Regions from separate parts of the Metapseudomonas resinovorans NBRC 106553 genome, predicted to be linked through region 3. Evidence: predicted binding sites of a transcription regulator. Region 3 holds the regulator's gene; each other region holds the start of a gene.
What was found. Region 3 encodes FliA, which starts transcription of late flagellar genes. Its sites were predicted from a motif close to CTAAAGTTTNNNNNNNNNNNGCCGNTAA; they were not measured.
Positions count from the first base shown of each region.

Region 1: the regulator FliA is predicted to act here: its motif matches at 6,254-6,281, upstream of PCA10_RS10845 (methyl-accepting chemotaxis protein).
Region 2: the regulator FliA is predicted to act here: its motif matches at 5,986-6,013, upstream of PCA10_RS12285 (methyl-accepting chemotaxis protein).

Region 1 covers NC_021499.1:2,385,147-2,395,929, forward strand. The annotation lists gene PCA10_RS10830 (response regulator) at 1-439, shown strand, start outside; gene PCA10_RS10835 (PAS domain-containing hybrid sensor histidine kinase/response regulator) at 722-3,544, shown strand; gene mddA (methanethiol S-methyltransferase) at 3,639-4,412, shown strand; gene PCA10_RS10845 (methyl-accepting chemotaxis protein) at 4,586-6,211, opposite strand; gene fabB (beta-ketoacyl-ACP synthase I) at 6,423-7,640, opposite strand; gene fabA (3-hydroxyacyl-[acyl-carrier-protein] dehydratase FabA) at 7,652-8,167, opposite strand; gene PCA10_RS10860 (ATP-binding protein) at 8,429-10,336, opposite strand; gene PCA10_RS10865 (NAD(P)H-dependent glycerol-3-phosphate dehydrogenase) at 10,661-10,783, shown strand, end outside.
Region 2 covers NC_021499.1:2,722,079-2,732,861, forward strand. The annotation lists gene PCA10_RS12265 (sigma-54-dependent transcriptional regulator) at 59-1,345, shown strand; gene PCA10_RS12270 (NADPH-dependent FMN reductase) at 1,408-2,004, opposite strand; gene PCA10_RS12275 (methyl-accepting chemotaxis protein) at 2,237-4,381, opposite strand; gene PCA10_RS12280 (Na+/H+ antiporter family protein) at 4,622-5,941, shown strand; gene PCA10_RS12285 (methyl-accepting chemotaxis protein) at 6,063-7,745, shown strand; gene PCA10_RS12290 (AI-2E family transporter) at 7,907-8,953, shown strand; gene nuoN (NADH-quinone oxidoreductase subunit NuoN) at 9,825-10,783, opposite strand, start outside.
Region 3 covers NC_021499.1:4,354,452-4,365,234, forward strand. The annotation lists gene PCA10_RS19765 (chemotaxis protein CheA) at 1-1,918, opposite strand, end outside; gene PCA10_RS19770 (protein phosphatase CheZ) at 1,930-2,718, opposite strand; gene PCA10_RS19775 (chemotaxis response regulator CheY) at 2,738-3,112, opposite strand; gene fliA (RNA polymerase sigma factor FliA) at 3,195-3,941, opposite strand; gene fleN (flagellar synthesis regulator FleN) at 3,938-4,771, opposite strand; gene flhF (flagellar biosynthesis protein FlhF) at 4,848-6,194, opposite strand; gene flhA (flagellar biosynthesis protein FlhA) at 6,210-8,333, opposite strand; gene flhB (flagellar biosynthesis protein FlhB) at 8,641-9,777, opposite strand; gene fliR (flagellar biosynthetic protein FliR) at 9,841-10,617, opposite strand; gene fliQ (flagellar biosynthesis protein FliQ) at 10,620-10,783, opposite strand, start outside.

The sequences.
Region 1 (10,783 bases), 2.0 Mb from region 3:
GGAGGTGGGCGCCGATGACTACCTGGCCAAGCCCTTCGATCCCCGCGAGCTGCTGGCACGTCTCAAGACCGTGTTGCGGCGCTATCGCCGCGCGGCGCCGCCGACCGCCGAGCCGGTCATGGAAAGCGAGAGCCCCTGCCTGCAGCTCGGCCGCTGCCGCCTCGATCTGCAGAGCCGCCAGCTGTTCGATGCCCTGGGCGAGGAAATCCCCCTGACCGCCATGGAGTTCGACCTGCTCCAGGCCTTCGCCCAGCGCCCGAATCGGCCGTTGTCCCGCGACCAACTGCTGAACCTCACCCAGCACCGCGACTGGAATCCCTTCGACCGCTCCATCGACATCCGCATCGCCCGCCTGCGCCGCAAGCTGGAGCCAGACCCGGACAAGCCGCAGATCATCCGTACCGTGCGCGGCGTGGGCTACATGTTCGTGCCGGGGTGAGGTGCGAGCGGCCCCGGCATTCCGCATTGATGGGTATCGCTTCGCTCGACCCATCCTACGAGTCCGTAGCTCGGATGAAATCTCCGCCTCGTAGGATGGGTAGAGCCTGCGAAACCCATCATTCGGTGTCGACGGATAACGCTGCGCTGGACCCAGCCTACGAAAGGCGAGAACCGCCACGGCACCCCGTTTGTTTCAATTGTTTCAATCCCCGCCTGAGCCTCCGGGCGGCGCCGGGCTGTCTCTATACTCAGGCTGTCCGCCACCCCGGAGGGCTTTTAGGTGAGTCAGTCCCTGAGCAGTCGTTTCGCCATCAGCGCCGAGGAGCATCGCCTGCGGCAGATCGTCGACAGCAGCAGCGCGGTGATCTACGTGAAGGACCTGGACGGTCGCCTGTGCCTGGTCAACCGCGCGTTCGAGCGCCTGTTCAAGGTGCGCGCGGAGCGGGTGCTGGGGCATACCGACCATGACTTTTTCCCCGCGGCGATGGCCGACGTGCTGCGCGCCAACGACGTGCGCGTGGCCCAGCTCGGCCATGAGCTGGAGTTCGAGGAGCAGGTGCCCATAAACGGCGTGCTCCGTACCTACCTGTCCAACAAGTTCCCGCTGTTCGACAGCGAGGGCCGGGTCAGCGCCATCTGCGGCATCTCCACCGACATCAGCTCGCGCAAGGGTCTGGAGGAGGTCCTGCGCTTCGTTGCCCTGGGGGTGTCGGCGGCCACCGGTAACGAGGTATTCGAGGCCATCGCCCGCTACCTGGTGCGCTCGCTGAACGCCGACTTCGCCTTCGTCAGCCGCATCAGCGACGAAGGCCCGGAGTGCCTGACCACCCTGGCGCTCTACTACAACGGCGGTCTGCAACAGAACGCCACCTATGCCCTGAGTGGTACGCCCTGCGCCGACGTGTTCGGCGGTCATTTCCACTTCGTGCCCCGCGACCTGCGCCGCTGCTATCCGGGCGACGCCGTGCTGGCGTCCTTTGGCGTCGACAGCTACGCCGGCTACCCGCTGTTCGCCAGCGATGGCCGGCCCCTGGGGCTGATCGCCGCCGGCCGGCTCGGCCCCATGAGCGACCGCGACAAGGTGGAGTCGGTGTTGCGCATCTTCTCCGTGCGGGCCGCGGCGGAAATCGAACGGCTGGAGGCGGAAGCCAGTTATCGGGCGATATTCAATACCTCCGAAGACGCCATCTTCGTCCATGACATCGACAGCGGCGCCCTGGTGGACGTCAATCCCAAGGCGTGCCGCGCCTATGGCTACAGCTACGAGGAAATGCTCAAGCTGGACATGGATGCCTTCAGCGCCGGCTATTCGCCCTATACCGGCAAGGAGGCGACCGGCCACCTGGCGCGCGCCGCCGCTGGCCAGGTGCAACGCTTCGAGTGGCACCGGCGCAACCGCGACGGCAGCCTGCACTGGGATGAAGTGCTGCTCAAGCGCGTGACCATTGGCGGCATCGACCGCATCCTCGGCATCACCCGCGAGATCACCGCCCGCAAGGAGGCCGAGCAAGCCCTGCGCGCCAGCGAGTTGCAGTACCGGGCCATCACCAATACCGCCCTGGACTGTTTCATCAGCATGGACGAAACCGGCCGGGTGCTGGCCTTCAACCCGGCGGCGGAGCAGTGTTTCGGCATCAGTCGGGACGAGGCGCTGGGCCATTCCCTGCTCAAGCTGATCATTCCGCCGCGCTTTCGCGACGCGTACGAGCACGCCCTGGAGCATTACCTGCAGACCGGCCACGGCGCCTTCCTCGGCAAACGCATGGAGGTGGTGGCGCAACGCGCCGATGGCCGCGAGTTCACCGCCGAGCTGGCCCTGACCCAGGTACCCGGCGACGAAGGGCCGCGCTTCATCTGCTACCTGCGTGACATCACCGAGCGGACCCAGGCGGAGGAGGAGCGCGCCCGACTGGAGCAGCAATTGCGCCAGGCCCAGCGCATGGAGGCCATCGGCCACCTGACCGGGGGCATCGCTCACGACTTCAACAACCTGCTGACCAGCATGCTGGGCTACACGGTGATGGCCCAGGAACTGGCGGAGCAGGGCGGCGACGAGCGCCTGGGCAAGTACCTCTCAAGGGTGCAGCGCTCGGCGGAAAAGGCCCGCGACCTGATCCAGCAGATGCTCACCTTCAGCCGTGGAAGTCGCGGCAAGCCGCAAGTGGTGGCGCTGGACCTGCTGCTGGGTGATTTCATCCGCCTGGTGGAGTCCACCTTGCCGGCCACGGTGGAGCTGGATGTGCAACTGGGCCATGATCTGCCGCGCGTGCTGGCCGATCCGGTGCAGCTGGAGCAGGTGCTGATGAATCTTTGCATCAATGCCCGCGACGCCATGGGGAGTGTCGGCCAGTTGCGGGTGAGCCTGGAGCGGCAGGCCCAGGAGGGCGTCTGTGCGTCCTGTCAGCAGCGCATCCGGGGCGAGTTCGTCGCCCTCACCGTCAGCGACAGCGGGCCGGGTATCGACCCGGCGTTGCGGGTGCAGATCTTCGAGCCGTTCTTCTCCACCAAGGCCAGCGGCCAGGGCAGTGGCATGGGGCTGTCCATGGTGCACGGCATCGTTCACGAATACGGCGGGCACATCCAACTGGTCAGCGAGCCGGGGCAGGGGGCGACCTTCCGCGTCCTGATGCCGGCCCACAGCCCGGCGTCGGCAGTGGAAGACGCATGCAGCGCGGCGCAGGATCGGCCGCCGCTGCGTTCGGCCCTCAAGGGGCGGGTGGCGGTGGTGGACGACGATGCCACGGTGGCCGAGTTCATGGGCGAACTGCTGGAGGGCTGGGGCCTTACGCCGCGCATCTTCTGCGATGCCGAGCAGGCCGGCCAGGTGCTCTGCGCCGACCCCTACGCCTGGGACTTCGCCATCCTCGACCAGAGCATGCCGCGCCTTTCCGGCCTGCAACTGGCGCGGCGCCTGCTGGCCTCCCGTGCCGACCTGCCCATCGTGCTGTACACCGGCTTCAGCGATTCCCTGCTGGAAAGCGAGGTGCAGCAGCAGGGGGTCAAGGCGTTGCTGACCAAACCCCTGGACCAGCAGCGCATGCATCAACTGTTGCAGGCCTGGCTGGTCACCCCGGCCAGCGGATACAAAGCCGAAACAAACTGAGCGCCACCAGCCATAGGGCTGATACAGGCCGGGATCAAGCTTCTGTCCAAGGCGGCAACGATGCCGCCGACCAGAACCCCGGCAGGAGCGCATCATGTTCACTTACTTCAAGCGCATTTCGATCTTCCTCTACGGCGTGGCCAGCTACCTGATCTTCTTCGCCACGTTCGTCTACTCCATCGGTTTCGTCGCCAACCTGCCGTTCGCCCCGCGCACCATGGACGGTGAGCCGCAGCTGCCGTTCTGGAGTGCCCTGGGAATCAACGCGCTGCTCCTGGGCCTGTTCGCCGTCCAGCACAGCGTGATGGCCCGGCCGGCCTTCAAGGCCTGGTGGACCCGCTGGATTCCGCCGGCGGCCGAGCGCAGCACCTACGTACTGTTCTCCAGTCTGGCGCTGATCCTGCTGTACAGCTTCTGGCAGCCCCTGGGTGGGGAAATCTGGAACATCGAGAACCGTTCCGGCCGGCTGGTGATGGGCGCGATCTTCGGCTTCGGCTGGGCCCTGGTGTTCTACTCCACCGTGCTGATCAACCACTTCGACCTGTTCGGCCTGCGCCAGGTCTGGCTGAACCTGCTGGGCAAGCCCTACACCGACCTGGAGTTCAAGACTCCCGGCGCCTACAAGCTGGTGCGTCATCCGCTGTATCTGGGCTGGTTCCTGTGCTTCTGGGCCACCCCGACCATGAGCGCCACGCACCTGCTGTTCGCGGTGCTGACCAGCATCTACATCCTGGCGGCGATCCGGCTGGAAGAGCGTGACCTGCTGCAGGCCCACCCCGAGTACGCCGACTACCGGCGCCAGGTGCCCATGCTGCTGCCGCGCGTCGGTGGCCGGGACAAGGCAGAGGACGATCGCGAAGCGGCCTGAGGGCTGGGTGAACGAAAAGGGCGCCCCGATTGGGGCGCCCTTTTTCGTTCGTGCGCGATGGGGGCGGTAGGATGGGGCGGGCGGCGTTCCGCTTAGCCTGCGAGACCCATCTCGCGGACTTGATGGGTATCGCTTCGCTCAACCCATCCTACGGTTGGGCCCTGCGGGCGGGCTCACACCACAAAGCGCGCGATCATGCCGTTCAGGTCGTTGGCCAGGCGCGACAGCTCGTGGCTGGCGGTGGAGGTCTGGCCAGCCCCGGCCGAGGTCTGCACCGAGATGTCGTGGATGTTCACCAGGTTGCGGTCCACTTCGCGGGCGACCTGGGCCTGCTCCTCGGCCGCGCTGGCGATGACCAGGGTGCGCTCGTTGATCTCGCCGGCCTGGCGGGCGATCTCGAAGAGCGCCTGGTCCGCGCCCTCGGCCACTTCCAGCATGTCCTGGGCGTGCCGCTCGTTCTCGCGCATGGCGGCCACGGCGGTATCGGCGCCGGCCTGGATGCCGGCGATCATCTGCTCGATCTCGTGGGTGGATTCCTGGGTGCGGTGGGCGAGGGCGCGCACTTCGTCCGCCACCACGGCGAAGCCGCGACCCTGTTCGCCGGCCCGCGCCGCCTCGATGGCCGCGTTGAGGGCCAGCAGGTTGGTCTGCTCGGCGATGGCGCGGATCACGTCCAGTACCCGGCTGATGCCCTGGGCCTGCACCGCCAGGTCCGCCACCCGCTGGGTGGTGTGGGTCACCTCCAGGCCCATGTCGCGGATCGCCTGCACCGTCTGCTCGACCCGCTCGCGGCCGGTGCGGGCGGCCCCTTCGGAGGCGCTGGAGGCCTCGGAGGTGGAGGCGGCGTTGCGTGCCACTTCCTCGACGGCCGCGCTCATCTGGTTGACCGCGGTGGCGGCCATCTCGATCTCGCTGTGCTGGCGAGTCAGCGAGTGGCTGCCTTCCTCGGTCACCGCGTTGAGTTCCTCGGCCGCCGACGCGAGCTGGGTGGCGGACTGGCCAATCTGCTCGATGGTGTCGTGGAGGACCCGCTGCATCTGCTCCAGGGACTGCATCAGGTGCGCCGGCTCGTCCTTGCCGTGGGTGTCGATCTGTCCGGTGAGGTCGCCGTCGGCCACCTTCTGGGCGGTGAGCATGGCATTGCGGATGGGCTGGACGATGCTCCGGGTGAGCAGCCAGGCGATGGCGACGCTGGCCAGCAGGGCCACCAGCAGCACCACCAGTACCGCCTGGCTGGAGCGTTCGAAGATCAGGTCGCTGGCGAGGTTGTCGGCGTGCGCCTGGTCCTCCACCAACTTGCTCAGGGCCTGCAGGCTGTCCAGCAGCGCCACGTAGCGGTCGCGATGGGCGTCGCGCATCAGCACCCGGGCGCCTTCGGCATCGCCCGAGCGGGAGCGCTCCAGCACCGCCGGCTGGCCGGCGAGGTAGTCGCGGGTGAGGGCTTCCAGCCGATCGAACAGCGCTTGTTCCTCGGCGTTGTCCACCAGGGGGCGGAAGTCTTCCTCGGCCTTGCGCAGCTCGGCGGCCAGTTCGTTCAGGCGCTGTTCCTGGCCGCGCCAGCTGGCGGGGTCACGGGCCAGGAGGTGGGCCATCTCCGCCAGGCGCACTTCGGCGACCACCTGGCCGATTCGGTTGGCGGCCTGGACGCTGGGCAGGGAGATCTGGCTGAGACGGGTGGATGCCTGGTTGATGACTTCCATGCGGTCGCTGGCGAACCAGCCGAGGCCCACCAGCAGCAGGGTGATGATGGCGAAGCCTACGGCGGCGCGGTAGGCGATGGGGAGCTGACGAAGGTACATGGGAGGCTACTCCGGTCCGGGATTGAGGATGTCCTGGTCCGGTTAGCGGAGGGGCGGGGCGCTTCTTGATGGTGGAAAGTACGGTTCGGAAGGGGCCTACAGGTCTAGCGGAATAAGACTTCTCCTGTGTTCCTGCTGGCGTAGGAAACGCCCACAAACGACAACGCCCGTATCCAGGGATACGGGCGTTGCGGGTACAGCCGGCGGTGGATCAGTCCTGGTAGCGACGCAGGACCAGGGTGGCGTTGGTGCCACCGAAACCGAAGCTGTTGGACATAACGGTGTCGATCTGCGCGTTCTCGCGGGTTTCGCGAAGGATCGGCAGGTCGGCCACTTCCGGGTCCAGTTCGTCGATGTTGGCCGAGCCAGCCATGAACTTGCCTTCCATCATCAGCAGGCAGTAGATGGCTTCCTGTACGCCGGCGGCGCCCAGGCTGTGGCCGGACAGGCTCTTGGTGGAGCTGATGGCCGGGGCCTTGTCGGCGAACACTGCACGCACGCCGCGGATCTCGGCGACGTCGCCAACCGGGGTGGAGGTGCCGTGGGTGTTCAGGTAGTCGATCGGGGTGTCGACGGTGGACAGCGCCTGCTGCATGCAGCGGATCGCGCCTTCACCGCTCGGGGCGACCATGTCGTAGCCGTCGGAGGTAGCACCGTAGCCAACGATTTCGGCGTAGATCTTGGCGCCGCGCTTCTTGGCGTGCTCCAGCTCTTCCACCACCACCATGCCGCCGCCGCCGGCGATGACGAAGCCGTCACGCTTGGCGTCGTAGGCGCGGGAGGCGCGCTCGGGGGTTTCGTTGTACTGGGTGGAGAGGGCGCCCATGGCGTCGAACAGGCAGCTCTGGCTCCAATGTTCTTCTTCACCGCCACCGGCGAAGACCATGTCCTGCTTGCCCAGCTGGATCTGCTCCATGGCCTGGCCGATGCAATGCGCGCTGGTGGCGCAGGCCGAGGAAATGGAGAAGTTCACGCCCTTGATCTGGAAGGGAGTGGCCAGGCAGGCGGAAACGGTGCTGCCCATGGTGCGGGTGACGCGGTATGGGCCGATGCGCTTGACGCCCTTTTCACGCAGGGTGTCGATGGCTTCCATCTGGTTGACGGTGGAAGCACCACCGGAACCGGCGATCAGGCCCACGCGCGGGCTGGAGATCTGCTCGGCGCTCAGGCCGGCGTCCTCGATGGCCTGCTGCATGGCCAGGTAGGCATAGGCAGCGGCATCGCCCATGAAGCGGAAGAGCTTGCGATCGATCAGCTCTTCCAGGTTCAGGTTGACCGAGCCGGACACCTGGCTGCGCAGACCCATCTCCGCATAGGAGGGGTTGTGGCGGATACCGGAACGACCGGCGCGCAGGTTCTCGGAGACGGTGGCTTTGTCATTGCCCAGGCAGGAAACGATACCCAGGCCAGTGATCACGACACGACGCATGCGGATGTCCTTCAGAAACTGTCGGTAGAGGTGAACAGGCCGACGCGCAGGCCTTCGGCGCTGTAGATCTCGCGGCCGTCGACGGCAACGGTGCCATCGGCGATGCCGAGGATCAGCGAACGACTAATAGTGCGCTTGATGTGGATGTTGTAGGTGATCTTTTTCGCGGACGGCAGGACCTGGCCGAAGAACTTGACTTCACCGGACCCGAGGGCGCGGCCACGGCCGGGGTTGCCCTGCCAGCCGAGGTAGAAACCGACCAGTTGCCACATGGCGTCGAGGCCCAGGCAGCCTGGCATGACCGGGTCGCCTTCGAAGTGGCAGGCGAAGAACCACAGGTCGGGATTGATGTCGAGCTCGGCGACGATTTCGCCTTTGCCGTACTTCCCGCCGGTTTCGCTGATATGCACGATGCGGTCGATCATCAGCATGTTGGGGGCGGGTAGTTGCGCATTACCCGGGCCGAACAGCTCGCCGCGACTGCAGCGCAGCAGGTCTTCCCGGGAATAGGCGTTTTGTTTGGTCATGCGAGCTCCTCAATGGTCCCCGTGCGACACAGGGCTTTGCATTCATCCTTCTGCCGTGGCCTTTTTATCGGGGCTTCAGCCGGCAGACTAGTCATAGACTGTTGCGTTGCGGTGAAAGTCACAGGGCGGCGAGCACAGTCGTTCACTTGGGCGGCGCCGGAGCGCCGCGAAGGGCGTACCAGGGGCGTCCCGCTCGTACAGAGTGGAGCACTTTAACATTCTGGAACACTCGACGAATGTCTGGAAACGGCACCAATCGTTTCAGTCCGTCGGCTTGTTCAGCCAACGTTGCATCACCTGCAGCAGGTCGGCGCGCTTGAAGGGCTTGGCCAGGTAGTCGTTCATGCCCGCCGCCAGGCAGGCTTCGCGGTCGCCCTGCAGGGCATTGGCGGTGAGGGCGATAATCGGCAGCGTTGCTCCGCCATTCATCTGGCGAATCTGCCGGGTGGCCTCGTAACCGTCGAGCACCGGCAGGCGGCAGTCCATCAGGATCGCCGCATAGTGCTGGCGCGAGACCTGGTGCAGCGCCTGGGCGCCGTCGCCCACCAGGCTGACCTGGTAGCCCAGGCTGCGCAGCATGGCTTCGATCACCGTCTGGTTGACCGGGTTGTCTTCCACCAGCAGCACGTGCTGGCCGGTGCCTTCACCCTGACTGCTCTCCTGGCCGGACAGCCGCTGGGCGTCCTGGATGCGGAAGGGCAGGGGAATCTCCAGGGTGAAGACCGAGCCCGAGCCTTCATGGCTTTCGGCGCGCAGGGTACCGCCCATGCGCTCGGCCAGGGTCCGGGCGATCGGCAGGCCGAGGCCGGTACCGCCGTAGCGGCGGGAGATCGAGTGGTCGGCCTGCTGGAAGGCGTCGAACATGTGCTCCAGGCGATCGGGAGGTATGCCGATGCCACTGTCGTGCACCGAGCAGGTGAGCCAGAGCACGTCGCGGTCCAGCGCCTGCCAGCGGGTTTCCACCTTGATGCCGCCCTCTTCGGTGAACTTCAGCGCGTTGCCCACCAGGTTGACCAGGATCTGCCGCAGGCGGGTCGGGTCGCCTTGGGCCTCGACCCGTTCCAGGCCCTGCTGGGTGTCCAGGCCGAGAGCCAGGCCGCGTTGTTGCGCGCTGTGCTGGAACACCTGCACGGAGCTGAGGATCAGGTCCAGCAGGTTGAAGGGAATGCGCTCCAGCTCCAGGGCGCCGCGTTCGATACGGGAGAAATCGAGGATGTCGTTGATCACCTTCAGCAGGTGCTCGGTGGATTCGGTGGCCAGGGCCGCGTATTCCGTCTGCTCCTCGGTCATCTCGGTGGTTTCCAGCAGCTGCAGCATGCCCAGCACACCATTCATGGGGGTGCGCAGCTCGTGGCTCATCATGGCGAGGAAGTCGGACTTCGCCCGGTTGGCCATTTCCGCTTCCTCGCGGGCCTTGATCAGCTGGTCCATCGCCTGCTGCTGCTCGGTACTGGCCTGTTCGAGGCCGCCGGCGAGGTTGTTGATGTGGCGCGCCAGGTTGCCCAGTTCGCTGTCGTCCACCACCGGCAGCCCGGCGTTGTAGTTGCCGTCCTGGATGGCCTTGACCGCATCGCCCATGTCACTGATGGGCTGGGAGAGGCGGGTAGCCAGCCGGCGGGCGAGAAGAAAGGTCAGGAGCAGGGCGATCAGGGCCAGTACGGTGGCCTTGAAGAGGATTTCCTGCTGGCGGCTGCTGAAGGCGTCGTTGGACATGCCGACCACCACGCGCCCCAGGTAGTTGCCGTCGCTGCTGCGGCTGTCGCTGGTGGCGAGGGTGCGGTGGGCCTGCAGGTGGATCTGCTGCTGGATGATCGGGGCGTGGAACACCTCCACCTGGCTGCCGGTCTTCTCCAGGCTGTCCTGCTGTTCCAGGTAGACCAGGATGTTGTCGGCGCGGTCGCGCACTTCGAGGAAGCGCACGTGGGGCGTGCCGAGGCTGGCCTGGAGCAGCCCCTCCAGCACTTCCAGGTTGCCGGTGACCACGCCGTATTCGGCGGCCGGGGCAAGCTGGCTGGCGATCAGTTGGCCGGTGTGGTTGAGCTCCTGGCGCAGGTCCTGCAGGCGGGCGAACGTGAAGAACCCGGTGAGCAGCAGCGTCAGCAGCAGTGCCGGGCCCAGGCTGATCAGTTGGGTGCGGGTGTGGATGTCCCAGCGGCGCCGCAGTGTCATACGCGCGACTCTCCTACTACCAGGCAAGCGAACGGGAGTCGGGGGGAGGGTGGGCACATCTTCCTATTGGCCTCGATACGGGGTCGTCCGTGCTGCGGAACCATGTTGGAACTCTAGTCCCGATAAGCCCCAATGCTGGGGGATTTTCCATTGATGCGCCTGGTCAGGGGAGCCAAATGGCAACCTTGGCGTCAGATAGTGGCGGCATCTTAACTGACGAAGACCACATTGCCAGCGCAAAGGCCCCGGATAGAGGCTGGCTGGCCGGCGGCGGCACCGTATAATGCGCGAATTCGCCATCCCCATGGCCTACCTGGACACGTTATGACAGAACAGCAACCCGTCGCGGTGCTCGGCGGCGGCAGCTTCGGCACCGCCATCGCCAACCTGCTGGCCGAGAATGGCCAGCGCGTCCGCCAGTGGATGCGCGACCCGGAACAAGCCGAG
Region 2 (10,783 bases), 1.6 Mb from region 3:
GAGGCTTCAACCTATTGTTTTTATTGATAAATCAATTTTTTGACGTCAAGGAAGGTCTATCGTGGAAGCTCCCTCCGCCGCACCGCGACGTCTCTTGGTGGTCGATCCTTGCGATCACTGCCGGCGAATCCTCCCACACCTCGAAGAGGCGGGCTGGTCGGTTTCCAGCCAGAGCCTCGACCAGGCCCTGGCGGCGAGCTACGACATCGGCCTGCTGCGTCTGCGCAGCGAGCACCTGGAGCGCCCGGAAGGGGTCAAGCACCTGATCAGCCGCAGCGGCACCGAGTGGATCGCCCTGATCGACCCTGTTGGTGAGCCGGCCGATGGTATCGAGGAGTTCATCGGTGAATGGTTCTTCGACGCCCTGATCCTGCCGGTGGACCTGCCGCGCCTGCAGGGGCTGCTCGGCCGCGCCTTCGGCATCGCCCGCCTGCGCGGCATCGGCAACCGCCGTGGCGACCAGCACGAACTGCTGGGCCAGAGCCGCCCGCTGCGGGACCTGCGCAAGCAGCTGGCGCGCCTGGGGCCGAGCGAGAAGCCGGTGCTGATCTGCGGTGAAAGCGGCAGCGGCAAGGAGCTGGTGGCGCGGACCCTGCACCGGATGTCGCGACGGGTGGCCGGTCCATTCGTCAGTTTCAGCTGTGGCGTACTGCCGGATGGGGAAACCGCCAACCTGCTGTTCGGTCACCAGGGCAAGCTGGCCTCGGCCAACGGCGGCACCCTGTTCCTCGATGCCATCCACGAACTGCCCTCGGGCTCCCAGGAACGCCTGCTCACCTGCCTGCGCGGGAAATCCCTGCATTACGCCGACGGCGAGGTGCTGCCCCTGGACGTGCGGGTGCTGGCCTCCGCGCGGGACGAACTGGCCGAACTGGTGGAGCAGGGGCGTTTCCATCCGGGGCTGTACCAGTGGCTGGAGCAGCATCGGCTGGTGATCACGCCATTGCGCAAGCGCCAGGGCGATATCGCTCTGTTGGCGGGGTATTTCGTCGACCTCTACAGCCTGGAGGCCGGGCGCCGGCCCAGCCATTTCAGCGAGGAGGCGTTGGCCGCCATGGCCCGTCATCGCTGGCCCGGCAATGTGCGCGAGCTGGCCAGCCGGGTGCGGCGTGGCTACGCGCTTGCGCAGAACGGGCCGATCGAGGCGGATGACCTGGGACTCAAGAGCGCCCCGGTGGACGGCGCCTTGCTGGGAACGCTTGAGGATTACAAGCGCCGGGCGGAATACCAGGCGCTGTGCGACGCCCTGGCCCACTACAGCAGCAACCTCAGCCTGGCGGCCAAGGTGCTGGGGGTGTCGCGGCCGACGTTCTATCGGCTGTTGCACAAGCATCAGCTGTTGTAGTCGTGAGGGGGCGGCGGTGCCGCCCTTCGCGAATGAATTCGCTCCTACTGGCCGGCGGCGGGTTACATGCCGTTGGCGAAGGCCGGGATGCTCATGTCGATGGCTTCGCGAACCGGCTTCAACGCGTCGGCATAGCGGGCCAGGATGTCCAGGTCGTAGTCCAGGCGTGCGCGAATGCGCTCGTCGTCTTCGCTCACCGCTTCGACGTCGTTCAGCACCTTCTCCACGCCGCGCACGATCAGGTGCTCCGGCAGGTAGCAGAGACGGCAGTTCTTGTAGCTGGACGCGCGCAGCTCGCTGATCGGGTAGCCGCCGCCGATACCGGAGGAGACACCCACCAGCAGGCCCGGCTTGTGCGCCAGCTCCGCCTTGCTGGCATAGATGAAGAAGTTCTTGATGGCCGGGCAGGCCATGCCGTTCCACTCGGGAGCGATCACCACCACCGCGTCGGCACTGCGCAGCTGCTGCTGGTACTGGCTCCAGGGGCCGGTGTCGTCGGCTGGCCAGAGCGGCAGCGGGCCTTCGCCCAGGTCGATGATGCTGCAGCTGCTGGGGCTGGCCTTGTCGAGTTCGATCAGGCGCTGGCGAATGAAGCGGGCGACCTTGCCCGATTGGCTGTTGGCGCGGCTGGAGCCGGCGATCAGGACGAAGTTCAGCATCTTGGGGTTCCTTGTTTAGACCGCGGGCAGGCTAGCTGGCGGCTGGCTCGCCGGCAAGCGAGAGGGCGCCAGAGTGGAACACCAATGACGCCAGAATGAGGGAGGGTTGGGGTGAGGGGGCGTCTCGGCACGGACTGCTTTTGTAGGATGGGTTGAGGTACGAAACCCATCGAGTCCGAGTGATGGGTATCGCGTCGCTCAACCCATCCTACGAATGGAGAGAGCCGGGAGGTCAGGCGCGGAACTGGTCCATCAGCCCCTGCTGGTGGTTGGCCAGGCGGTTCAGGGCCTGGCTGACCTGGGCGGATTCCTGGGCCTGGCCGGAGAGGGACTCGGTGACATCGCGGATCGCCGCCACGTTGCGGTTGATCTCCTCGGCCACCGCGCTCTGTTCCTCGGCGGCGCTGGCGATCTGCAGGTTCATGTCGGTGATCACCGTCACCGCATCGCCGATGCGTTGCAGCGCGGCCACCGCCTGCTCCACCTGCTCCACGCTGCCCTGGGCCTGGCGGTGGCTGCTGTGCATCGAGCCCACCACTTCGCGGGTGCCGTGTTGCAGGCCCTCGATCACCTGGCGGATTTCTTCCACCGAGTCCTGGGTACGCTTGGCCAGGTTGCGGACTTCGTCCGCCACCACGGCGAAGCCACGCCCGGCCTCACCGGCACGGGCCGCCTCGATGGCGGCGTTGAGCGCCAGCAGGTTGGTCTGTTCGGCGATGGCGCGGATCACTTCCAGCACCGAACCGATCTGGTCGCTGCTGACGGAGAGGTTCTGCACTTCTTCCATGGCCGCGCTCATCTCGCTGGCCAGTTGCTCGATGGCGCTGGTGGTGCGGCCGATCACGCCAAGGCCCTCGCGGGTGGCATGGTCGGCGCCGCGGGCGGCTTCGGCGGCCTGGGCGGCGCTGCGGGCGACGTCCTGGGCGGTGGCGCTCATCTCGTGGGAGGCGGTGGCCACCTGGTCGACTTCGCGGTACTGCTGCTGCATGCCGGCGCTGGTCTGGCTGGCGATGGCGGCGGACTGGTCGGCGGTGCCCCGGGCGTCCTGCACCGAGCGTTTCACGTCGGCGATGATCGGTTGCAGCTTGTCGAGGAAGCGGTTGAACCAGCCGGCCAGCTCGCCGAGTTCGTCCTGGCGGGCGTAGTCCAGGCGCCGGGTCAGGTCGCCTTCGCCGCTGGCGATGTCCTTGAGCATGCTCGCCACGCCGAGGATCGGCCGGGTCACGCCACGGGCGGTGAGCCACACCAGCAGCAGGCCGGCGACGGCAGCGGCGAGGCCGATCAGCAGGCCGCTGAGGTTGGCGGTCTGGTTCTGTTGGGCGAGTTGGGCTTCCAGTTTCAGGGCCGGTGCCTGGAGTACCTTCCCCGGCACTTCCAGCAGCACGCTCCAGGGCGCCGCGGTGGGGATCGGTTTGAACGGCTGCATCACCCGCAGCATGCCGGCGTGGTTCATCTCCTCGGCCTTGCCGGCCTGGAGGTTGGCGGCGATTTCCGCCGCATCACTGCCGAAGGCCTTGTCCAGCTTGGCGCTGAGCAGGCCGGCATCGCGGCTGTGGCCGGCGAGCAGCCCGGCCGGGCTGATGATGCTGACGTGGCCGTTGCCTTCATAGAGTTCGCGGTTGCCGGCCAGGCTCAGCTGCTGGAGGCTTTCCAGGCTGATGTCGAGGCCCATGACGCCCACGGTCTTACCGTTCAGTTGCAGCGGGAAGGCGATGCTGGTCATCAGGGTCTTCTTGCCGCCAACGTCATCGAAATACGGGTCCAGCGCGCAGGCCTGGCCGGTTTTCATCGGGCAGGTGTACCAGGCGTTGTAGGGCGCGCCGCTGGGGCCGATGCTGGCGTCGGCGAGCAGCTCCTCGGTCATGGACTCGGATTCCAGCTTGCCGGGGGTAGGTTGCGCCCAATAGAGGGAGAAACGGCCCTTGTCGTTGCTGCCCAGTTCCGCCTGGTCGATGAAGAGTTCGTCCTTGCCGTCCAGGGCGTTGGGCTCGAACACCAGGTACAGGCCGAGGATTTCCGGGTTGGCCTCCAGGCTGGTGCGTACCTGGCGGGTCAGGTCCTCGCGCAGGTCGAAGGCGTCGAGGAAGCGCTTTTCCGCCTGTTCCTTGAGGAACAGCACCTGGCGCGAGAAGCCCTTGCCGTACTGGTAGTTGTCCATGAAGTAGCGCTGGATGCGGATGGCCTGCAGCTCGGCGCGGGCCTGCAGGCGCTGGCGTGCGCTCTGGTCCAGCATCTGGCTGCTCTCGGCCTGCACGAGCTTGGCGCTGCGCTTGGACTGGTAGAGCGATGAACCGATCAGCAGGGTCACGATGGCCAGCAGGCAGAGGCCGGACAACAGTGTGATCTTCCACTGGATGGACAGGCGATTGAACAGCATTGGTTTTTCCTTCTGTCTCGTCGGAACTACATTCGTTGTCGGCGCGGGTGGCGATTTCTTGACGCGAAGGCGACGAATAGCCGTGCGGATTGCACGAGGTGGCAATTTGCAGGCAAGAATTATGCACACTGCGCCCAATATTCCGAACGCTTTTGACAGGACCCCCTGGTTTCGGCAGAGTGCGCGCTTTTTTTGCGGCCGGGCTGCGGTCGGTCTGGCCAGGAAATTCGAGGTGAAGCGATGAATGCGGTAGTGGTGGCGGTGGGGCTCATGCTGGTCCTCAGCTTGTGCCGGGTGCATGTGGTGGTGGCGCTGATCATCGGCGCGCTGGCCGGTGGCCTGGTGGGCGGCCTGGGGATCGAAGGCTCCCTGGCGGCCTTCAACAAGGGCCTGGGCGGCGGTGCCACCGTGGCGCTGTCCTACGCACTGCTGGGCGCGTTCGCCGTGGCCATCGCCCGCTCCGGCCTGGCCCACGCCCTGGCGGACCGCGCCCTGGCCATGGTGGGTCGGCAGGAAGTGGAGGGCGGCACTGCACTGAAATGGGGCCTGGTGGCCTTGCTGCTGTGCGTGGCGGTTTCCTCGCAGAACATCCTGCCGATCCACATCGCCTTCATCCCGCTGCTGGTGCCGCCACTTCTTTATGTCATCACGCGCCTGTCGATCGACCGCCGACTGATCGCCTGCGTGATCACCTTCGGCCTGATCACCCCCTACATGTTCCTGCCGGTGGGCTTCGGCAACATCTTCCTCAACGAGATCCTGCTGGCCAATGTGGTGAAAAGTGGCGTCGACGTTACCGGTGTGAGCGTTACCCGGGCCATGTTGATACCGGCCCTGGGCATGGTGGTCGGCCTGCTCATCGCGGTGCTGTTCAGCTACCGGAAGAAGCGCGTCTACGACCTGGAGCGCATCGCCCGGGCCGAGGAGGTCACCGTCGCCTACAACCCCCGGAGCCTGGCGGTGGCCGGCGTGGCCATCCTGGTCGCCTTCGTGGTGCAGCTGTGGCTGGACTCGATGATCATCGGCGCGCTGCTGGGCTTCGTGATCTTCTCGCTGTCGGGGGTGGTGCGCTGGAAGGAAGCGGACGACCTGTTCACCGAAGGCATGAAGATGATGGCCATGATCGGCTTCATCATGATCGCCGCCTCGGGCTTTGCCGAAGTGATGCGCGAGACCGGCCAGGTGGCGACCCTGGTGGAGGCCTCGGCCGGCTGGATCGGCCATGACAAGGCGCTCGGCGCGTTGCTGATGCTGCTGGTGGGCCTGCTGGTGACCATGGGGATCGGCTCGTCGTTCTCCACCGTGCCGATCATCGCGGCGATCTTCGTGCCGCTGTGCGTGCAACTGGGCTTCAGCCCGCTGGCCATCGTCAGCATCGTCGGCACCGCGGGCGCCCTGGGCGATGCAGGTTCGCCGGCCTCCGACTCCACCCTGGGCCCGACCGCGGGCCTGAACGTGGACGGCCAGCACAGCCACATCTGGGACACCGTGGTGCCCACTTTCCTGCACTACAACCTGCCGCTGCTGGCCTTCGGCTGGGTGGCCGCCATGGTGCTCTGAGCCTCGTCGGCGGTGCCGGCTTAATCATTCTGACCAACCGGTCGCTTAAGGTCCGTGCGGGGTTGCCGATAGCTTGGCAACCCCGCACTGCTTTCTGGCCCCGCCTCCCGAGGATCGCTCGATGCGTTTCACCCTGAAAACCAAAGTTCTGCTGCTGGCCCTGGTGCCGGTGATCCTCTTCGCGCTGGTGCTGTCCGGCGCCGTGACCCAGGTACTCCGCAACCTGGCCGAAGACGAGGTGCGCAACACGCGGGAGCGCCTGGTGGAGGAAAACCGCCAGGAGTTGAAGAGCTACATGCAGATCGCCCTGGGTTCGGTGCAGGCCCTGTATGACGGGGCGGCACCCGGTGACATGGCCAGCCGCGAGAAGGCCATCGCCATTCTGGCGAAGATCAAGTACGGCAAGGATGGCTACTTCTTCGGCCACGACTCCCAGGTGGTCCGCCTGTTCCGTGGCGACAGCCCGGTGGACGTGGGCAAGAGCCTCGTCGGCCGCAAGGACCCCAACGGCGTGGCGGTGAACGAGCGTCTGGTGGCCGTGGCCAAGGACGGTTCCAACTATGTGGAATACAGCTCCGCGCTGCCGGACAACGAGAGCGTGCTTGTGCCCAAGCTGGCCTACAGCTATTACCTGCCCAAGTGGGACATGGCCGTGGGCACCGCGGTGAACCTGGACGGCGTGGAGGCCGAGGTGGCCGAGGTGCAGCGCGAGATCGAAGAGCGCGTCAGCACCATCGTCACCAGCGTGCTGGTGATCGCCGCCGTGCTGCTGGTGATCTTCGGCCTGGTGGGTATGGGTCTGGCCAACGCCCTGGTGCGTCCGCTGCAGCGGATCAAGGCGAACCTGGACGATATCGCCGCCGGCGAGGGCGACCTGACCCGCCGCCTGGTGGTGGACAGCCAGGACGAACTGGGTGACCTGGCCACCTCCTTCAACAGCTTCGTCGAGAAGATCCACGGCCTGGTGCGGCAGATAGTCGACATGACCGGTCAGCTCACCGGTCTGGTGGGCGAGGTGGCGGCCCAGGCCCAGCGTTCGGAGCAGGCCATGGAGCGCCAGCGCCAGGAAACCGACCAGGTGGCCACCGCTATCAATGAAATGTCCGCCGCCGCCCATGAAGTGGCCAAGAGCGCCCAGGGCGCGGCCGAGGCGGCGCAGCAGACCGACCAGGAGGGCCAGGCCGCCAAGCAGGTGGTGGACGGCAGCATCACCCGCATCCATGCGCTGGTGGGCGACATCCGCAGCAGCGGCGTCTCCCTGGACAGCCTGCAGCAGGACGTGCAATCCATCGTCAGCGTGCTCGGGGTGATCCGCTCGATCGCCGAACAGACCAACCTGCTGGCGCTCAACGCCGCCATCGAGGCGGCCCGCGCCGGTGAGGCCGGGCGTGGCTTCGCCGTGGTGGCCGACGAGGTGCGCGCCCTGGCCAGCCGCACCCAGCAGAGCACCCAGGAAATCCAGGGCATGATCGACCGCCTGCAACAGGGCACCCAGGACGCGGTGACCGCCATGCGCCGTTCCAGCGACGCCGGCGAGACCACCAGTAATCAGGCCAACCAGGCCGGCGCGTCCCTGGATGCCATCGCCGGCCTGATCGGCACCATCAACGCCATGAACGCGCAGATCGCCAGCGCCGCCGAGGAGCAGACCGCGGTGGCCGAGGAGATCAACCGCAGCGTGCACCAGATCGCCGTGGCGGTGGACAGCGTGGCGGAAGAGACCCGCCATGGCGCCGACACCGCCCGCAGCCTGGCGCGCCTGGGCGACAGCCTGGGCGGGCTGGTGCGCCAGTTCCGCATCTGAGCCTGACCGGGCGGCGCTGGCCGCCCGGTCGATTCCTCCCGCCGGCAACGAGTTGCGCCCAGGGCAGGGCGCAAAAAACACTTCGCACTTTCCGGAAGGCGCCACGGACTAAGCTTTAAGTCCCCAACCCCCTCGGCCTCGCCATGGCATCTCGGCGCCAAATGGAAAGCGGCACCCTGCTCCTGCTGGTGGTGCTGGTCTCCCTGGCTTTCTGCTGGATTCTGCTGCCGTTCTACGGCGCCGTGTTCTGGGCCGTGGTCCTGGCGGTGATGTTCAGCCCCCTGCAACGCCACCTGGCCTTGCGCCTGGGCGGGCGCGGCAACCTGTCGGCGTTGATCGCCCTGGGCACTTGCCTGCTGGTGGCGGTGCTGCCGGTGCTGCTGATCTGCATGATGCTGGTGCAGGAAGGCGCCGACTTCTATCACCGCCTGGACACCGGCGAGCTGGACATAGGGCCTTACGTCCAGCAGTTCAGGTCGCTGTTGCCACGCTTCCTGCAGCAGCATCTGGACCGCCTGGGCCTGGGGGATTTCGACGTCCTGCGTGATCGCCTGGTGGCCGGCATGCTCCAGGGCAGCCAGTTCCTCGCCACCCAGGCGTTCACCATCGGCCAGAACACCTTCGAGCTCGTGGTGGGCTTCTTCACCATGATCTACCTGCTCTATTTCCTGCTGCGCGACGGCCTGGACGTGGCGCGCAACGTGCGCCTGGCCATCCCCCTGGGCGAACAGCACAAGCGTCGGCTGCAGATCAAGTTCACCCGCGTGGTGCGTGCAACCGTCAAGGGCAACATCCTGGTGGCGATAGTCCAGGGCACTCTGGGCGGCCTGGTGTTCTGGGCCATGTCGATTCCCAGCCCGGTGTTCTGGGGCGTGATCATGACCTTCCTTTCCTTGCTGCCGCTGGTGGGCGCCGGCCTGGTGTGGGGGCCGGTGGCGCTGTTCCTGTTCCTCAATGGCCAGATGTGGCAGGCGCTGGGCCTGGCGGCATTCGGCCTACTGGTGATCGGCCTGGCGGACAACGTCCTGCGGCCGATGCTGGTGGGCAAGGACACGCGCATGCCGGACTACCTGGTGCTGATTTCCACCCTCGGCGGGCTGTCGCTGTTCGGGCTCAATGGCTTTGTCATCGGGCCGCTGATCGCGGCGCTGTTCGTGGCCAGCTGGGAGCTGTTCAACGAAACCCGGAAGAAGGTGATGCTGCCCTGAGCTCCTGCTGCCTTACTCGGCAGACCGGTGCGAGGTGGCCAGCACCCTGTCGGGCAGGGCGGTGTGGGGCGTAACCATGGCCTTCCTGTCGCTGTTGCCGCTGGTTGGGGGCGGGGCTGTTCCGCGAGACGCGGCAGAAGGTCCAGTTGTCGGGGTAGGGCGGGAGAAGAACGGGTTCATCGTGGAGTCCATGGGGAGGGTGCGCACGCTGGATTGGCAATATTGTGTGAGTGTCCTGATTGGCTTCCCGCCTGCGGAGCCCCTCTCCCCCGACCCCGCCCTGAGCCCCAGCCTGATCGCTTCGCTCTCAGTCGTTCATCGGCACCGGAAGCGGTGCTTCCGAAGGCATGCCTCTTCACCCCGCAGGAGGGAGAGGGGTGACTCGCGCCGGCAGGCGCGAAGCAGTCCTGTTGCCCAAACGTGCCTGATACGAGGCAGAAAAGATGACGCCGCGCGGAGCGCCCCTTCAGGAGGCCGAGTGGAGTCGCTGTGAAACGTAGCGAAGCGAAGTAACAGCCGCAGGCTGGCCCGAAGGGCGAGCGTAGCGAGTCAAGGGGTTGAGCGGCATGGATGCCGCGAGAGGCGCGCGGGGCCATGGATGGCCCCTCGCGCCGTGCCCCTGGAACAGCGATGGAACGAGGGAAGTTTGGCGAAGCCAAACCCGGATGTCGGGGCGAGCCCTTTGCTTCCTTTGGGGCGTTTGCCAAAGGGAGTCGCCCGGGAGGGCGAAACAGAAACCCACAGCCCATACGGAAATGAGACGGGCAACAAACCCTCACACCGCACTGCTAATCCCGTCTTCCCGAACGTGCGCGAAGAACCAAAGAAAAACCCGGCACATGGCCGGGTTTTTCGTTGCAAGGGGTCAGCCTCAGTTGGCCAGGGCCACCAGGCCGGAGTGCTGGACCAGGTCCAGCAGCGGCTGCGGGTAGACGCCGAGGAAGAACGCCAGCAGGGCAACGAACAGCAGCATGATGCCGCCGGCGCGCTGGGCCCAGTGCAGTTCCGCGTCGTGACGGCGCAGGTTGGGCTCCACCAGGAACAGGGTGACCATCACGCGCAGGTAGTAGAACACGCCGATGGCGCTGCCCAGGACCATGGCCCCCAGCAGCCACCAGAGGCCGGACTCGACACCGGTGGCGATCACGAAGAACTTGCCGATGAAGCCCGCGGTGAGCGGAATGCCGGCGAGCGACAGCATCATCACGGTGAGCACCGCGGTCAGGTACGGACGGCGCCAGAACAGGCCGCGGTACTCGTACAGGGCGTCGCAGTCGCGGCCGCTGTAGGGGGTGGACATCAGGGTCACCACACCGAAGGCGCCGAGGCTGGTCAGCACGTAGGTGGCCAGGTAGACGCCGATGGCTTCCACCGCCAGGCCCTTGCTGGCGATCAGGGCGATCAGCAGGTAGCCGAAGTGGGCGATGGAGGAGTAGCCGAGCAGGCGCTTGATGTTGTTCTGCAGCAGGGCCAGCAGGTTGCCGAAGATGATCGAGGCGATGGCGATTACCGTCAGCAGGTCGTTCAGCCATCCGCCGGCGGTGGCCGGGGACATCTGGTACAGGCGCAGCAGCACGGCGAACACGGCCACCTTGCTGGCGGTGGCCAGGAAGGCCGCCACCGGCGCCGGGGCGCCTTCGTACACGTCCGGGGTCCACAGGTGGAAGGGGACCAGGGACAGCTTGAAGGCCAGGCCGATGAGCATCATGCCGATACCGATCTGCGACAGCAGGGTGTTACCGGAGGCGGCCAGCTGGCTGAAGCTCAGGCTGCCGGCGTCGGCGTAGAGCAGGGCCATGCCGAACAGCAGGAAGGCCGAGCCCGCGGCCG
Region 3 (10,783 bases):
CCTGGCCGTCCACCACATTGGTGCGGGACAGGTCGAGGTGGAAGATCTCGTTGACGTTCACCAGCGGGAAGGCGAAGGCCTGATTGCCCAGCATCACCATCAGGGTCGGCATGATCGCCAGGGTCAGCGGGACCTTGATGACGATCTTCGAACCCTGGCCCTTCTGCGAGAACACGTTCACCGTGCCGTTGAGCTGGGAGATCTTGGTCTTCACCACGTCCATGCCGACACCACGGCCGGACACGTCGGAAATCTCAGACTTGGTCGAGAAACCCGGGGCGAAGATCAGGTTGTAGCACTCCAGCTCGGTCAGGCGGTCGGCGGCATCCTTGTCCAGCAGGCCCTTCTCCACCGCCTTGGCGCGCAGCACGGCTGCGTCCATGCCCTTGCCGTCGTCGGTGATCATCAGGAGGATGTGGTCGCCTTCCTGTTCAGCCGAGAGCACCACGCGGCCGGTACGCTGCTTGCCGGCGGCCTCGCGCTCCTCGGGCGACTCGATGCCGTGGTCGACGGCGTTGCGCACCAGGTGCACCAACGGGTCGGCCAACGCCTCGACCAGGTTCTTGTCGAGGTCGGTTTCCTCGCCCACCAGCTCGAGGTTGATTTCCTTCTTCAGGTTGCGCGCCAGGTCGCGGACCAGGCGCGGGAAGCGGCCGAAGACTTTCTTGATCGGCTGCATCCGCGTCTTCATCACCGCGGTCTGCAGGTCGGCGGTCACCACGTCGAGGTTGGACACGGCCTTGGCCATGGCCTCGTCGCCGCTGTTGGTCCCCAGGCGCACCAGGCGGTTACGCACCAGCACCAGCTCGCCGACCATGTTCATGATCTCGTCCAGGCGCGCGGTATCGACCCGCACGGTGGTCTCGGTTTCGCTGACGGCGGCCGGGCCGGCGGCACCATTGCTGGCGGCGGGCGCTGCCTGGCGCGGCGCGGGCTCGGCCTTGGCGGCGGGCTTGGCGACCGCTGCCGGGGCGACCGCACGGCTGACGGCGGGCGCGGCGGCAGGCACCGGCTGGGCGGCGGGTTCTTCAGCCGGAGCCGAGAACTTGCCCTTGCCATGCAACTGGTCGAGCAGCGCTTCGAATTCGTCGTCGGTGATGTTTTCGCCGCTGTCGGCAACGGGTGCCGGGGCAGCGACCGGGGCACTGGCGACAGGCTCGGCGGCGCCGTTGAACTTGCCCTTGCCGTGCAGCTGGTCGAGCAGGTCCTCGAACTCGTCGTCGGAGATCTCGTCGCCGCCGCCAGCGGTGGCCAGGGCCACGGCCGGAGCATGGACGGCTATCGCGGCCTCCGGCTCCACGGCGGCAACGGACTTGCCCTTGCCGTGCAGCTGGTCCAGCAGCGCTTCGAATTCATCGTCGGTGATTTCGTCGTCGGCGGTCGCCGGCGCTTCTGCTTCAGCGCTGGCGTTGTCGGCCAGGGCATCGAGCAACTGTTCGAACTCGCTGTCGGTGATATCGGCCGAGGCCGCCACCGGCGCGGGTGCTTCGACTACCGGTGCGGGCGCCGCGGGGGCCGGCTCGGCGCCACCCGGTTCGGCCAGGCGCGCCAGGGCGGCCAGCAGCTCCGGGGTAGCGGGAGTCGGTTCGCTGCGTTCGCGCACTTCGCGGAACATCTCGTTGACCGTGTCCAGCGCCTGCAGCACCACGTCCATCAGCTCGGCATCCACGCGGCGTTCGCCCTTGCGCAGGATGTCGAAGACGTTTTCAGCGATGTGGCAGCACTCGACCAGGGCGTTGAGCTGGAGGAAACCAGCGCCGCCCTTGACGGTATGGAAACCACGGAAGATCGCGTTGAGCAGGTCCATATCGTCCGGGCGGCTTTCCAGCTCGACCAGCTGCTCGGACAATTGCTCCAAAATCTCGCCGGCCTCTACCAGGAAGTCCTGGAGGATTTCTTCATCGGCGTCGAAGCTCATATGAGCGCTCCCTAGAAACCAAGGCTGGATAGCAGATCGTCGACGTCGTCCTGTCCGGACACCACGTCTTCCCGTATATCGGCATGGATCTGCGGACCTTCACCCCTGGAAGGACTTTTTTGTTGTTCCAGCTCGGCGCGCAGCGCCGCGTGGTCGTGCTCGATGCCCGCGTAACGGTCCACCTGGCTGGCCATGAGCACCAGTTTCACCAGGTTGCTTTCCACTTCGGTGACCAGTTGGGTCACGCGCTTGATCACCTGGCCGGTGAGGTCCTGGTAATCCTGGGCGAGCAGGATGTCGTTGAGCTTGCCCGACAGCGCATCGGTGTCGCGCTGGCTGCGGGAGAGGAATTGCTCGACGCGACGGGCCAGGTCACGGAAACCATCCGCGCCGATTTCCCGGCGCATGAAGCGCCCCCACTCCTCGCCCAATTGCTGGGCTTCGTCGCTCAGGCCGTTGAGCAGCGGCGCGCTTTCCTCCACCAGGTCCATGGTGCGGTTGGCGGCCTTCTCGGTCATCTGCACCACGTAGGACAGCCGGTCGGTCGCGTCGGCGATCTGCGACATCTCCTGGGCGTGGGGCAGGTGCGGGTCGATCTGGAAGTTGACGATGGCGTTGTGCAGCTCACGGGTGAGCCTGCCTACTTCCTGGTACAGGCCACGGTCGCGGACTTGGTTGAGTTCGTGGATGAGTTGCACGGCATCGGTGAAATTGCCTTTCTCAAGGCTATCCACCAGTTCCCGCGCACGGACTTTCAGGGTCGACTCGAAGTCTCCCAGCAGGTGTTCGTTCTGGTCCATGGTGCCCTCGCGGCTGACATCAGCCGTTGACCCGCTCGAAGATCTTCTCGATTTTTTCTTTCAGGACCTGGGCGGTAAAGGGCTTGACCACATAGCCGTTCACGCCGGCCTGGGCCGCTTCGATGATCTGGTCGCGCTTGGCTTCGGCGGTCACCATCAGCACCGGCAGGTGCTTCAGGCGCTCGTCGGCACGCACGGCGCGCAGCAGGTCGATGCCGGTCATGCCGGGCATGTTCCAGTCGGTCACGAGGAAGTCGAAGTTGCCGCTGTGCAGCATCGGCAGGGCCGTGGTGCCATCGTCGGCTTCAGCGGTATTGGTGAATCCCAAATCGCGCAAGAGGTTCTTGATGATGCGTCTCATCGTCGAGAAATCATCCACGATGAGGATTTTCATGTTCTTGTCCAAGTCGACCTCCGTACAGTCTCAAACGCCCCTCTTGCCGGGAGCGCCGTTCAAATCTGGAAGCGGTGTGCGTTCAGCGCGCGCGCCATTCACAGAGCCGCGCGCGCAGACGGGCCGCGCACTGGCTATGCAACTGGCTGACTCGCGATTCGCTGACCCCCAGCACTTCACCGATTTCCTTCAGGTTCAATTCTTCGTCGTAGTACAGCGCCAGCACCAGGCGCTCACGCTCCGGCAGGTTCGCGATGGCATCCGCCAGCGCGGCCTGGAAGCGTTCTTCTTCCAGATCTTGGGAAGGTGAGAAAGGAGTGACACCGGCGTCCTCGTGCACGCCGCCCTGCTCGCCGTCCTGCAACAGGTCGTCGAAGCTGAACAGGCGGCTGCCCAAGGTGTCGCTCAGGATGCCGTAGTAGTCTTCGAGACTCAATCCAAGTTCGGCAGCAACTTCCTGATCTTTAGCGTCGCGTCCCGTTCTGGCTTCAATTACCCGGATCGCGTCGCTCACCATGCGGGTGTTGCGGTGCACCGAACGGGGTGCCCAGTCGCCCTTGCGGACCTCGTCGAGCATGGCCCCGCGAATGCGGATACCGGCGTAGGTTTCGAAACTCGCGCCCTTGCTGCCGTCGTATTTCTTCGAGGCTTCGAGCAGGCCGATCATCCCGGACTGCATCAGGTCTTCCACCTGCACGCTGGCCGGCAGGCGCGCGAGCAGGTGATAGGCGATGCGCTTGACCAGGGGCGCGTAGCGCTCGATCAGTTGATGTTGCGAATCCCTTGCCTGTGCCTTGCCGTACATACGCAGCCCCGTGGCGGGTGTCATACAGGGTGTTCCGCGGAGGGCTGTCTGACCAGCCGCTCGACGAAGAACTCCAGGTGACCACGCGGATTGGCCGGCAGCGGCCAGCTGTCGACCTTCTGTGCGATCGCCTTGAACGCCAGCGAGCACTTCGAGCGCGGGAAGGCTTCATAGACCGCGCGTTGCTTCTGCACGGCCTTGCGCACCGATTCGTCGTAGGGCACCGCGCCGACATACTGCAGGGCGACGTCGAGGAAGCGGTCGGTGACCTTGGTCAGCTTGGCGAACAGGTTGCGTCCTTCCTGCGGGCTGTGGGCCATGTTGGCCAGCACGCGGAAGCGATTCATGCCGTAGTCGCGGTTGAGCAGCTTGATCAGCGCGTAGGCGTCGGTGATCGAGGTCGGCTCGTCGCAGACCACCACGATGACTTCCTGGGCGGCGCGGACGAAGCTGACCACCGAATCGCCGATACCGGCGGCGGTGTCGATCACCAGCACGTCGAGATTGTCGCTGATGTCGCTGAAGGCCTGGATCAGGCCGGCGTGCTGCATGGGCGAGAGCTGCACCATGCTCTGCGTGCCGGAGGCGGCCGGGACGATGCGAATGCCACCCGGCCCCTGCAACAGCACGTCGCGCAGGTCGCATTCGCCATTGATCACATCGGCCAGGGTGCGCTTGGCGGTGAGGCCGAGCAGGACGTCGACGTTGGCGAGTCCCAGGTCGGCGTCCAACAACATGACGCGACGACCCAGCTCGGCCAGTGCCAGCGAAAGGTTCACCGACACGTTGGTCTTGCCGACGCCACCCTTGCCGCCGGTCACCGCGATCACCTGTACGGGATGCATACTACCCATTTCAAATACCTTGCCTTAGGTCGACTGGGCCACTTGGCTGTCCAGCACCGCCCCCTCGGGGGCGGCTAACGATTCTTCAACCGGCGCGCCGCGCCGGATTCTGGTAGAGCCCGGCGAACAGGTCAGCCATGGCTTCTTCACTTGGATCCTCCGGTGCCTGGAGGCTCACCGCACGGCTCACCAGCTGGTGGCTGCGCGGAACCTGCAGATCATCCGGGATTCGCGGTCCATCGGCGAGATAGGCTACCGGGAGATGCTGGCCGATAGCCAGCCCCAAAACCTCGCCCAGACTGGCCGCTTCGTCCGCCTTGGTAATGACGCAACCCACCAGGCCGCAGCGTTTGTAGCTGTGATAGGCGGCCTTGAGCACCTGGCTCTGGCTGGTAGCGGCCATGACCAGGTAATTCTTCGCGTTTATCGACCGGCTTGCCAGCGCTTCCAGCTGCAGGGTGAGGGCCGGATCGTTGACCGGCAGACCGGCGGTATCGATCAGCACCACGCGCTTGCGCATCAGCGGCGCCAGGGCCTGGGTCAGGGACTGGCCCGGGTCCACCAGGGTCACCGGTACGCCGAGGATGCGGCCGAGGGTCTTGATCTGTTCCTGGGCGCCGATGCGGAAACTGTCCATGCTCACCAGGGCGACGCCCTGGGCGCCGTACTTAAGCACGTAGCGGGCGGCCAGCTTGGCCAGCGTGGTGGTCTTGCCCATGCCGGCCGGACCGACCAGGGCGATCACACCGCCCTCTTCCAGCGGCTCGATCTTCGGCGTGCGGATGGCGTGGGCCAGGTGCGCCAGCAGCATGCGCCAGGCCTGGCGCGGTTCGTTGACCTTGGCCACCTTGTCCAGCAGGGCGCGGCCCAGCTCGGCCGACAGACCCATGCGCTGCAAGCGGCGCCAGAGGTTGGCCTGCTGCGGGCGACGGCTTTGCATCTGGCCCCAGGCGATGGACCCCAGTTGCACTTCGATCAGTTCACGCAGGCCGCTCAGCTCGAAACGCATGGCGTCCAGGGCGGCTTGCTCGACCACCGGCGGCCGCGTGCTCACCGCTTCCAGCGGACGCGGCGCCGGACGCGGGCGACTCATGGCGGCGGACAGCGCCGACTCGGGCAGCTCGGACTCGATGGCGGTCAGCGACTCCCCGGCGAACAATTGACGGTCCTTGCCGGCATCGGCCATGGCACGGGTGGTCAGCTCGGCCTGGGCTTCGGCGATGCGCGCCTGGGTCTTGCGCAGCTCGGCTTCGAGGGCCGGGTTGGGCTTGCTCGGTGCCGGGGCCGGCAGCGGGTAGTCCAGCGCCGCGGTCAGCTCGACACCGCCGGCGACCCGACGATTGCCGATGATGGCGGCATCCGCGCCCAGTTCATCACGCACCAGCTTCATGGCTTGACGCATATCGGCGGCGAAGAAGCGTTTGACCTGCATGGTCCTTGCCCTCGGTTAGTTCTGGCCCACAGTCGCGACTATGGTGACCTGCTTGTTGTCCGGTATTTCCTGGTAGGCCAGTACGTGCATGGTGGGCACGGCGAGCCTTGCGAAGCGCGACATCATTGCCCGGATCGGTCCGGCCACCAGCAGGATCGCCTGCTTGCCGAGCATTTCCTGACGCTGCGCCGCCTCTACCAGGGAGCGTTGCAACTTTTCGGCCATCCCGGGTTCCAGAAGAACGCCATCTTCCGAACCCTGTCCGGCCTTCTGCAGGCTATTGAGCAATATCTGTTCCAACCTGGGCTCCAGAGTGATCACGGGCAGCTCCGGCTCTAGTCCCACAATGCTTTGCACGATTGCGCGGGATAGCGAGACGCGCACCGCCGCCACCAGCGCGGCGGGATCTTGACTCTTGGGCGCTAGGTTGGCGATGGCTTCGGCGATGGTGCGGATGTCGCGCACCGGCACCTGTTCCTGCAGCAGCGCCTGGAGGACCTTGAGCAGGGTCGACAGCGACACCATGCCGGGCACCAGCTCTTCGGCCAGGCGCGGCGAGCTCTTGGCGAGGTTCTGCATCAACTGCTGGACTTCTTCGTGGCCGAGCAGCTCGTGGGCGTGCTTGTGCAGGACCTGGTTGAGATGGGTGGCGACCACGGTGCTGGCGTCCACCACCGTGTAGCCGAGGGATTGGGCCTGGTCGCGCTGGCTGGCGTCGATCCACACCGCTTCCAGGCCGAACGCCGGATCCTTGGCGGCCACGCCGTTGAGGGTGCCGAACACCTGGCCGGGGTTGATGGCCAGCTCGCGGTCCGGGTAGACCTCCGCCTCGGCCACGCTGACGCCCATCAGGGTCAGGCGGTAGGCGTTGGGCAGCAGGTCGAGGTTGTCGCGGATATGCACCGAGGGCATCAGGAAGCCCATCTCCTGGGACAGCTTCTTGCGCACGCCCTTGATCCGCGCCAGCAACTGGCCGCCCTGGTTGCGGTCCACCAGCGGAATCAGCCGATAGCCCACTTCCAGGCCCACCAGGTCCACCGGGGTCACGTCGTCCCAGCCCAGCTCCTTGGTTTCCTGGGCGCGCTGGGCGGGCAGCAGCTCCTGCTGGCGCTTCTCCTCCTGCACCGCCTCTTCCTTGACGCGCGTCTGCTTCTTCCAGATCAACCAGGCGCCGCCTGCGGCCACCAGGCCGAGGCCGACGAAGGGCACATGGGGCATGCCCGGCACCAGGCCCATGGCGATGAGGATGGCGGCGGACACCGCCAGGGCCTTGGGCGAGGCGAACATCTGCCGGTTGACCTGCTGACCCATGTCCTCGGAAGAGGACACGCGGGTCACCATGATCGCCGCGGCGGTGGACAGCAGCAGCGAGGGAACCTGCGCCACCAGGCCGTCGCCGATGGTCAGCAGGGAGTAGATGCGGCCGGCGTCGCCGAAGCTCAGGCCGTGCTGCAGCATGCCGATGGCCATGCCGCCGATGAGGTTGATGAAGAGGATCAGCAGGCCGGCGATGGCGTCACCACGGACGAACTTGCTGGCACCGTCCATGGAGCCGTAGAAGTCGGCTTCCTGGGACACTTCGCTACGGCGCTTCTTGGCCTCGGCCTGGTCGATCAGACCGGCGTTGAGGTCGGCGTCGATGGCCATCTGCTTGCCGGGCATGGCATCCAGGGTGAACCGCGCGCTCACTTCGGAGATACGCCCGGCACCCTTGGTGACCACCACGAAGTTGATGATCATCAGGATCGCGAAGACCACCGCACCGACCACGTAGTTGCCACCCACCACCACATCGCCGAAGGCCTGGATCACCTTGCCCGCGGCGTCGTGGCCGTCCTGACCGTGGAGCAGCACCACACGGGTGGAGGCCACGTTGAGCGCCAGGCGCAGCAGGGTGGCCACCAACAGGATGGTGGGGAAGACGGCGAAATCCAGGGGACGCAGGGCGTAGACGCTGACCAGCAGCACCACGATCGACAGGGCGATGTTGAAGGTGAAGAACACATCGAGCAGGAACGGCGGCACCGGCAGGGTCATCATGCCCAGCATCACCAGTACCAGCAGCGGCACCCCGAGGTTGCCACGACCCATGCCCACCAGGTTGTTGCGGACATTGCCGATCAGTTGCGTACGATCCACTGCTACTCCCCTACCCCTTTCCGCGGAATTCCGCTCCGCGCATCCAATCTTTTGACGCCAACAGGCGTCCTGACTTCCCTTGTGCAAGAAGCCTTCCAACTTCGTTAAGAGATTGATTTTGCGAGAAGTGGAGAGGGATTCCGGATGAGATCCGGGGAAGGCCACGTAGGATGGGTTGAGCGGAGCGATACCCATGCGGACATGATTGATGGGTATCGCAAGCTCGCGGAACGCCGCCCGACCCATCCTACGAGCTGAGCTGCCCGTGGCGAATGAATTCGCCCCTACAAGGTGACCTCACCCGCGGTTATTCGTCCCGGCGCAGGTCCGCCGGGATCGGCAGGTCGTTGAGCGGTGTCGGGCGCTTGCCGCGGCCGGCGCGGAACTGCTTGAGCTGGTAGACGTAGGCCAGCACCTGGGCCACGGCCAGGTAGAGGCCGGCGGGGATTTCCTGGTCCAGCTCGGTGGAGTAGTAGACCGCCCGCGCCAGGGCTGGCGATTCCAGCACCGTCACCTTGTTCTCCTGGGCGATCTCGCGAATCTTCAGGGCGGTGAAGTCATTGCCCTTGGCCAGCAGCATGGGCGCGCCGCCCTTCTCGGCGTCGTATTTCAGCGCCACGGCGAAGTGGGTCGGGTTGGTGATGACCACGTCGGCCTCGGGCACGGCGGCCATCATGCGGCGCTCGGCCATCTCCCGCTGCAGGCGGCGGATGCGCGACTTGACCTCGGGCTTGCCCTCGGAATCCTTGTATTCGTCGCGCACCTCCTGCTTGGTCATCATCAGCTTCTGCTTGTTGTCCCAGAGCTGGAAGGGCACGTCGACCGCGGCGATCAGGATCAGCCCGCAGGCCAGCCAGACCGCGCTCCAGCCCACCACCTGGACGCTGTGCAGGATGGCCATTTCCAGGGGCTCGTGGCCGATCGCCAAGAGGTCGTCGCGGTCGGAGTTGAGCACCGCCAGGGCCACCATCAGGATCAGCGCGAACTTGGCCAGGGCCTTGAGCAGTTCGGCCAGGGAGTGCAGGGAGAACATGCGCTTGAGCCCGGACAACGGGTTCATCCGGCTGAACTTGGGCATCAGCGCCTCGGTGGAGAACAGCCAGCCTCCGAGGGAGATGGGACCTGCGATGGACACCACCAGCAGGGTGATCAGCAACGGCATGACGGCATCCAGCGCCATCTTGCCCGACAGCAGCAGCCAGATGCCCATGCTGCGCTCGTCCATCAGCACCTCCCGAGAGAGGGAGAAGTTGGAGCGCATCATCTTCATCATCATGTCGGCCACGCCACCGCCGGTGGCCAGCACGCCGCCGGCGCCAGCCAGGGTCACGACGAGGGTGTTGAGCTCGCGGGAACGGGCGATCTGGCCCTTCTCGCGGGCCTCCTGCATCCGTTTCCCTGTGGGTTCCTCGCTCTTGTCCGCCCCGCTCTCACTTTCCGCCATGGAAAACTACCTGCGTTGCCGTCGGTGGAGTTGCCCGTTGCCGGGAAATCGTCAAAAGATCGCTCATCGCGCCCTCGCCATTTCCCGCAGCAACTGCAGGGCGTCGCTGGCCAGCACCTGGTACTGGGCGAGGATGTCGGCCATGCCGATCCAGACGATCACCATGCCGAGGGCCAGGGTCAGCGGGAAGCCGATGGAGAAGATGTTCAGCTGCGGCGCCGCGCGGGTCATCACGCCGAAGGCGATGTTGACCACCAGCAGTGCGGTGATCGCCGGCAGCGCCAGCAACAGGCCCGCGCCCATGACCCAACCGAGCTTGCCGGCCACTTCCCAGTGGTGGTTGGTCAGCAGGCCGCCGCCCACCGGCAGGGTGACGAAGCTCTCGGCGAGCACCTCGAACACCACCAGGTGGCCGTTCATGGCGAGGAACAGCAGGGTCACCAGCATCAGGTAGAACTGGCCGAGCACCGGCACGGACACGCCGTTGGTGGGGTCGACCATGGCGGCGAAGCCCAGGCCCATCTGCATGGAGATGATCTGCCCGGCCACCACGAAGGCATGGAAGAACAGCTGCAGCACGAAGCCGAGCAAGGCCCCCACCAGCACCTGTTCGCCCACCAGCATGATGCTGCGCAGGTCGAGGGCGTCCACCTGGGGCATGGGCGGCAGCGTCGGCACCAGCACCACGGCGATCGCCAGGGCCAGGTAGAGCCGCACCCGCACCGGTACCAGCTGGGTGCCGATGATCGGCATGGTCATCAGCAGCGCGGCGATACGGAACAGCGGCAGCATGAAGCTGCCGACCCATCCACCTATCTGCGCATCGCTGAGCTCGAGCATGGTCAGCCGATCAGCAAGGGGATGTTCTGGTAGAGCGTCTGGATGTACTCCATCAGCTGGCGGGTCAGCCAGGGGCCGGCCCAGATCAGGGTGACCAGCATCACCAACAGGCGCGGCAGGAAGCTCAGGGTCTGTTCGTTGATCTGGGTGGCGGCCTGGAACATGG